DNA from 2 places in the Kitasatospora sp. NPDC088783 genome. Region 2 is predicted to be linked to the other one. Evidence: riboswitches for the same ligand, from Rfam matches in the RefSeq annotation. Region 2 holds a riboswitch; the other holds the start of a gene.
The links. A riboswitch is a leader RNA that binds a small molecule or an ion and turns the genes downstream of it on or off. The one in region 2 is predicted to bind S-adenosylmethionine.

Region 1 (3,202 bases), on a different contig from region 2:
TGCTGGGTGTCGACCACGCAGCGGCCGCCCTCGTTGCGGTAGGTCCACTTCGCGCCGTCGCTGACCAGCTCGCGCACCGCGGTCAGGAACCGGTCCAGGTGCTCGACGGGCGTCCCGGCGCCGAAGCTGACCCGGATCGCGTTCAGGCTGCGCTCCCCCGGCAGCGAGGACTCCGGCGCCCCGCACTCGCTCGGGGCGCTTTCCTCACCGCCGAGCAGGGTGCGCACCAGCGGGTGGGCGCAGAACAGCCCGTCCCGGACGCCGATGCCGTACTCGGCGGAGAGCGCGGCCGAGAAGTGCGAGCTGTTCCAGCCGCGCACCACGAACGACACCACGCCGACCCGGTCGGAGCCCTCGCCGAACAGGCTGAGCACCCGCACCTCGGGGATCGCCGCCAGGCCCTCGGTCAGCTTCGCCACCAGCGCCCGCTCCCGGGCCTCCAGCACCTCGAAGCCGGCCTCGTCCAGCGCCCGGCAGGCCGAGGCGATCGCGTACGCACCGATCACGTTCGGCGAACCGGCCTCGTGCCGCGCCGGGCCGGTGTGCCACTCCACCGCCACCGAGCCGTCCAGCTCGCGGGCCACCGTCCGGCTCGCCCCGCCGCCGGCCAGGTACGGCTCGGCGGCGTCCAGCCAGTCCGAGCGGCCCGCCAGCACCCCGGCGCCGAACGGCGCGTACAGCTTGTGCCCGGAGAACGCCACCCAGTCGACGTCCAACTCCCGCACCGAGACCCGGTGGTGGGGCGCCAGCTGGGCCGCGTCCAGCACCACCCGGGCGCCGTAGCGGTGCGCGACGGCGGTCAGCTCCCCGACCGGCCACAGCTCGCCGGTCACGTTCGACGCCCCGGTCACGCAGAACAGCTTCGGCCCCTCGGCCGCCCCCAGCAGGGCCTCCTCCAGGGCCGCCACCGCCTCCGCGTGCGACCGCGGCGCCCGCAGGTAGCGCACCGTCAGGCCCTCGCGCCGCCACGGCAGCAGCGAGGCGTGGTGCTCGGTCTCGAAGGCGAACACCTCGGTCCCGGCCGGGACCGCCCCCGCCAGCAGGTTCAGCGAGTCGGTGGTCGCCCGGGTGAACACCACCTGGTCCCCGTCCCGCAGGCCCAGGAACTCGGCGACGGTCCGCCGGCTCTGCTCGAACAGGTCGGTCGACAGCTGCGACAGGTACCCGGCCCCCCGGTGCACCGACCCGTAGTACGGCGCGTACGCCGCGACGTCGTCCCACACCCGCTTCAGCGCCGGAGCGCTCGCCGCGTAGTCCAGCGCCGCGTAGCCGACCTTCTCGCCGGAAGCCAGCGGCACCTCGACGTCCCCGCCCAGCACCGCCAGCGGCTCGCAGATCTCGGTGGTCACAGACATGGGTGCACTCCTCCACGGGTCAGGACCCCGGAGGAGCTGCACCGGAAGTCCGCGCTTGCCGCGCGGACTGGTCGCCGCACGGCCTGGTCCTCACCCAGGGCACCCCGCCACGGACGGAGGGTTGCCGGACAGCCAGCTGGGGCTTCGCGCTGTCACTCATGACCTGGCGAAAACAGTACACGAGACGCGTCCCGTCTCAACACCCGTCCACATGGCGAGAAGGCGCGGGACGGCCGAGGGGCCGGGGAACGACGGCCCCGGCCCCCGGACGGGCGTCCGCTACGCCTGCGTCGCCTCCGCCCAGCGCTTCAGCAGCGCCCCCGCCGCCCCCGAGTCGATCGCCGCCGCGGTCCGCTCCATCGCCGTCGCGATCTGCGCGGTGAGCGGCGCCTCCGCGAGCTCCAGCGCGACCAGCGCGGCGGCGCTGTTGAGCAGGACGGCGTCCCGCACCGGCCCGCGCTCGCCGTTCAGGACCCGCCGGGCGACGTCCGCGTTGTGCTCGGCGTCGGCGCCGCGCAGGGCCTCGATCCCGACCAGCTCGATCCCCACCTCGCGCGGGTCGAACCCGGTCTCCGTCACCTCGCCGTCGCGGATCACCCAGACGTGCGAGGTGGTGGTGACGGTCAACTCGTCGAGCCCGTCGTCCCCCCGGAAGACCAGCCCCTGCGCGCCGCGCCGGGCCAGCACGCCGGCGATCAGGCCGGCCAGCCGGGTGTCGAAGCAGCCGACGGCGTGCGAGGTGACCCTGGCCGGGTTGGTGAGCGGGCCGAGGATGTTGAAGACCGTCGGGACGGCCAGTTCGGCCCGCGCCTGGGCGGTGTGCCGCATCGAGGGGTGGAACTTGGCGGCGAAGCAGAAGGTCAGGCCGACCTCCTCGGCCACCGCCGCGACCCGGTCGGCGGGCAGTTCCAGGTTGATGCCGAGGCGGCCGAGCACGTCGGAGGAGCCGGAGGCCGAGGAGGAGGCCCGGTTCCCGTGCTTGACCACCTTCGCCCCGGCGGCGGCGGCGACCACCGCGGACATGGTGGAGATGTTGACCGTCCTGGCCCGGTCGCCGCCGGTGCCGACGATGTCGACCGCCGGGCCGGGGACGTCCAGCGGCACCGCGTGCGCGTACATCGCCTCGACCAGGCCGGCGATCTCCTCGACCGTCTCGCCCTTGCCGCGCATCGCGATCAGGAAGCCGCCCACCTGGACGGGGCTGGCCTCGCCGCTCATGATCCGGTCCATCGCCCAGGCGGTGTCGGCCTGCGAGAGGTCGTTGCCCTGGAGCAGCGAGCTGAGCAGGTCGGGCCAGGTGCGGACCACCTGCGCGGGCTCGCTACCGCCGTTCGCAGAGTGCGCGTTCACCATGGCTGACTCCAGCTCTCGTCATCGTCCCGGAGGAATCCCGAAGAAACGACGTCAGCCTATCGAGCGAGCGGGGACGGCCGCCCCGGGTTGCCGCCCCCTTCTCTCCAGCTGAGACGCGGCGGCGCCGGTCAGCGTCCGGCGGGCGCCCGCCGGGCGAGCCGGGCCCGCAGCAGCGCGGTCGCGGCGTCGGCGAGGCCGACCGGGTCGACCGGGTGGGAGATCGCGGCGTCGGCCCGGCTCCAGGCGGCGAGCCAGGAGTCCTGCGGCCGGCCGATCACCACCAGGACCGGCGGGCAGCCGTAGATCTCGTCCTTCAGCTGCCGGGTCAGGCCGAGCCCGCCGACCGGGGCGGCCTCGCCGTCCAGGACGCAGAGGTCGACGCCGCCCTTCTCCAGGGCGCGCAGCACCGCGGGCGCGGTGGCGCACTCCAGGTAGTCGAGGGCGGGGACGTCCGCGGCGGGCCGCCTGCCGAGGGCGAGGGTCACCTGCTCACG
Region 2 (3,202 bases):
GCCAACCTTGCCGTGCGATCACCGGACCAAACCACTCGGCGCGGTCCGCGGCAGGTGAACAGTGGGGGCGGGGCCGCCGGACCGCGCCGCCCGGGGCCGGGCGGTCAGCGGTCGCGGTACTCGGGGACGGTGGCCATCGGGGGGCGTTCGGTGGCCGGGACAGGGTGGGTGCGGGGGGTGAAGCCGGCCGGGGTGCGGGTGTACTGGGTGAGCAGCGGGCGGACCAGGTCGGGGTCGGCCTTGAGGCGGTGGGCGCGGTCCAGCCGCTCCAGGGCGGTGCGGTAGATGGTGGCGGCCATCCGGCCGAGGGCCTGGCCGTCCTGGTGCCGGTGGTGCCGCACGCCCACGTCGACCTGGGCCAGCGCGTCCAGCCCGGCCAGCTCCAGGGCGTCCACCAGCAGGCCGAGCTCGACGCCGTAGCCGGTCGGGAAGGGCAGCCGCTCCAGCAGGCCGCGGCGGGCCGCGTACTCGCCGCCGAGCGGCTGGACGAAGCCCGCGAGCTGCGGCCAGTGCAGGCTGAGCAGCGGGCGGGCGACCAGTTCGGTGACCCGGCCGCCGCCGGCCGGGACGACGGCGCCGTCGGCCTCGAACGGCCGGTCGTACATGGCCTTGACCAGGTGCAGGCCGGGGTCGGTGAGCAGCGGGCCGATGATGCCGGAGACGAACGCCGGGTCGAACTCGCGCAGGTCGGCGTCGACGAAGCAGACGATCGCGCCGCTGGTGGCGAGCAGCGAGCGCCACAGCACCTCGCCCTTGCCGGGCTCGGCGGGCAGCCGGGGCAGCAGCGCGTCGCGGTGCACCACCCGGGCGCCGGCCGCGGCCGCGGCGGCGGCGGTGCCGTCCCGCGAGCCGGAGTCGACCACCACCAGCTCGTCCACCAGGGGGACGCGCTCGACCAGCTCGGCCCGGATCGCGGCGACGATCTCGCCGACGGTGGACTCCTCGTCCAGCGCGGGCAGCACCACGCTCACCGTGCCGGCCGCCCCGGCGGCGCGCTTGGCGGCCAGCAGCAGGTCGAGCGGCCGGTCGGCGGCCGTCCACGAACGGCGGCGCAGCCAGTCGGCCACCTCCGGCAGTACCCCGGGCTCGGGCTGCTCCGGCACGTCTCGCTCCCTGTCTCGGTTCGTCTCGGTTCGTCTCGGGTGTCGGACGCGGGGGTCGGTCCGAGCGGGCCTTCGGATACAGTCTTGGTATCGCGATCGCGCCTTCGCACCCGGGGGTCGCTCGCAGCGTACGACCACAACTTCACAGAGCTCATCCAGAGGGACTGAGGGAACGGCCCGTTGAAGTCCCGGCAACCCTCCCGCGCGGCCTGCAGGCCCGGCGGGACAGGTGCCAATTCCGTCCCGGACGCGACCGCGATCCGGGGAAGATGAGGAGAAAGGGCCTCGCCACCATGGCTGTTGACACCGCCGCACCCACCACCGTCGACCTCGGTCCGGCGACCGCGCTGTCCTGTCGCGAGTGCGGTGCGCGCTCCCCGCTCGGCCCGGACTTCGCCTGTCCCGAGTGTTTCGGCCCGCTGGAGATCGCCTACGACTACACGGGCTACGACGCCGAGGAGCTGCGCAAGCGGATCGAGGCCGGCCCGGCGTCGATCTGGCGCTACGCCCCGCTGCTGCCCGTCCCGGCCGACGTGGCCGGCAAGCCGAACCTGAACCCGGGCTGGACCCCGCTGGTCAAGGCCGACAACCTGGGCCGCGAGCTGGGCTTCACCGCGCAGCTGCACGTCAAGGACGACTCGGGCAACCCGACCCACTCCTTCAAGGACCGGGTGGTGGCCTGCGCGATCGAGGCCGCCCGGGCCTTCGAGTTCACCACGCTCTCCTGCTCCTCCACCGGCAACCTGGCCGGCGCGGTGGGCGCCGCCGCCGCCCGGGCCGGCTTCAAGTCCTGCGTGTTCATCCCGCACGACCTGGAGCAGGGCAAGGTCGTGATGGCCGGGGTGTACGGCGGCGAGCTGGTCGGCATCGACGGCAACTACGACGACGTGAACCGTTTCTGCTCCGAGCTGATCGGCGACCCGGCCGGCGAGGGCTGGGGCTTCGTGAACGTCAACCTGCGCCCGTACTACGGCGAGGGCTCCAAGACCCTGGCGTTCGAGATCTGCGAGCAGCTCGGCTGGCGGCTGCCCGACCAGATCGTCATCCCGATCGCCTCCGGCTCCCAGCTCACCAAGATCGACAAGGGCCTGCAGGAGCTGATCAAGCTCGGCCTGGTCGAGGACAAGCCCTACAAGATCTTCGGCGCCCAGGCCGAGGGGTGCTCCCCGGTCTCCGCGGCCTTCAAGGCCGGCCGCGACGTGATCAAGCCGGTCAAGCCGGACACCATCGCCAAGTCGCTGGCGATCGGCAACCCGGCCGACGGCCCGTACGTGCTGGACATCGCCCGCCGCACCGGCGGCGCGGTCGAGGACGTCACCGACGCCGAGGTGGTCGAGGCGATCAAGCTGCTCGCCCGCACCGAGGGGATCTTCGCCGAGACCGCGGGCGGCGTCACCGTCGGCGTGCTGAAGAAGCTGGTCGAGAACGGCCTGCTCGACCCGTCCAAGGAGACCGTCGCGATCAACACCGGCGACGGCCTCAAGACCCTCGACGCGGTCGCCGACGCCGGCATGACCGCCGTGATCCGCCCGACGCTGGAGTCCTTCCGCGCCGCCGGCCTCGCCACCGCCTGACCCCCAGCCGTAGGACACCCCACGCCCCGAGGAGCACCGCATGAGCGCCACCGTCCGCATCCCGACCATCCTGCGCACCTACACCGGCGGCGCCGCCGAGGTGACCGCCGAGGGCGCCACCCTGGCCGCCGTCATCGCGGACCTGGAGGCGAACCACGCCGGCATCGCCGCCCGGCTGCTGGACGACGGCGGCAAGCTGCGCCGCTTCGTCAACGTGTACGTGAACGACGACGACGTGCGCTTCGCCGAGGGCCTGGAGACCGAGATCAAGGACGGCGCCTCGGTGTCGATCATTCCGGCGGTGGCCGGCGGCTGCTGACCCGGCCCGCATTCCCGCAGCCGCCGCCCGGTCCGGAATTCAATTACCCGGACCGGGCGGCGGCTCCGTGCGTACCGCGGCCAATGGGCCGCGCACCTGCGGTTCTCCCGTCCGGCGGGCCGCCGGAATTCCGCCGGGGCCCGGGGAGTAGAGTGCCGGGCAGGGCCGTTCCCCTCCCCGGCCCGGTTCAATCCTCGATTACCGCA

Region 1: another riboswitch for S-adenosylmethionine. It lies ahead of ACIP60_RS26580 (aminotransferase class V-fold PLP-dependent enzyme); the one in region 2 lies ahead of thrC (threonine synthase).

Annotation. Positions count from the first base shown of each region.
Region 1 covers NZ_JBIVKJ010000010.1:223,255-226,456, forward strand. Annotated here, with positions in the region: gene ACIP60_RS26580 (aminotransferase class V-fold PLP-dependent enzyme) at 1-1,355, opposite strand, end outside; SAM riboswitch class IV at 1,402-1,519, opposite strand; gene trpD (anthranilate phosphoribosyltransferase) at 1,635-2,708, opposite strand; gene ACIP60_RS26590 (hypothetical protein) at 2,837-3,202, opposite strand, start outside.
Region 2 covers NZ_JBIVKJ010000003.1:770,427-773,628, reverse strand. Annotated here, with positions in the region: gene ACIP60_RS12010 (glucosyl-3-phosphoglycerate synthase) at 105-1,103, opposite strand; SAM riboswitch class I at 1,252-1,379, shown strand; gene thrC (threonine synthase) at 1,397-2,677, shown strand; gene ACIP60_RS12000 (MoaD/ThiS family protein) at 2,718-2,996, shown strand.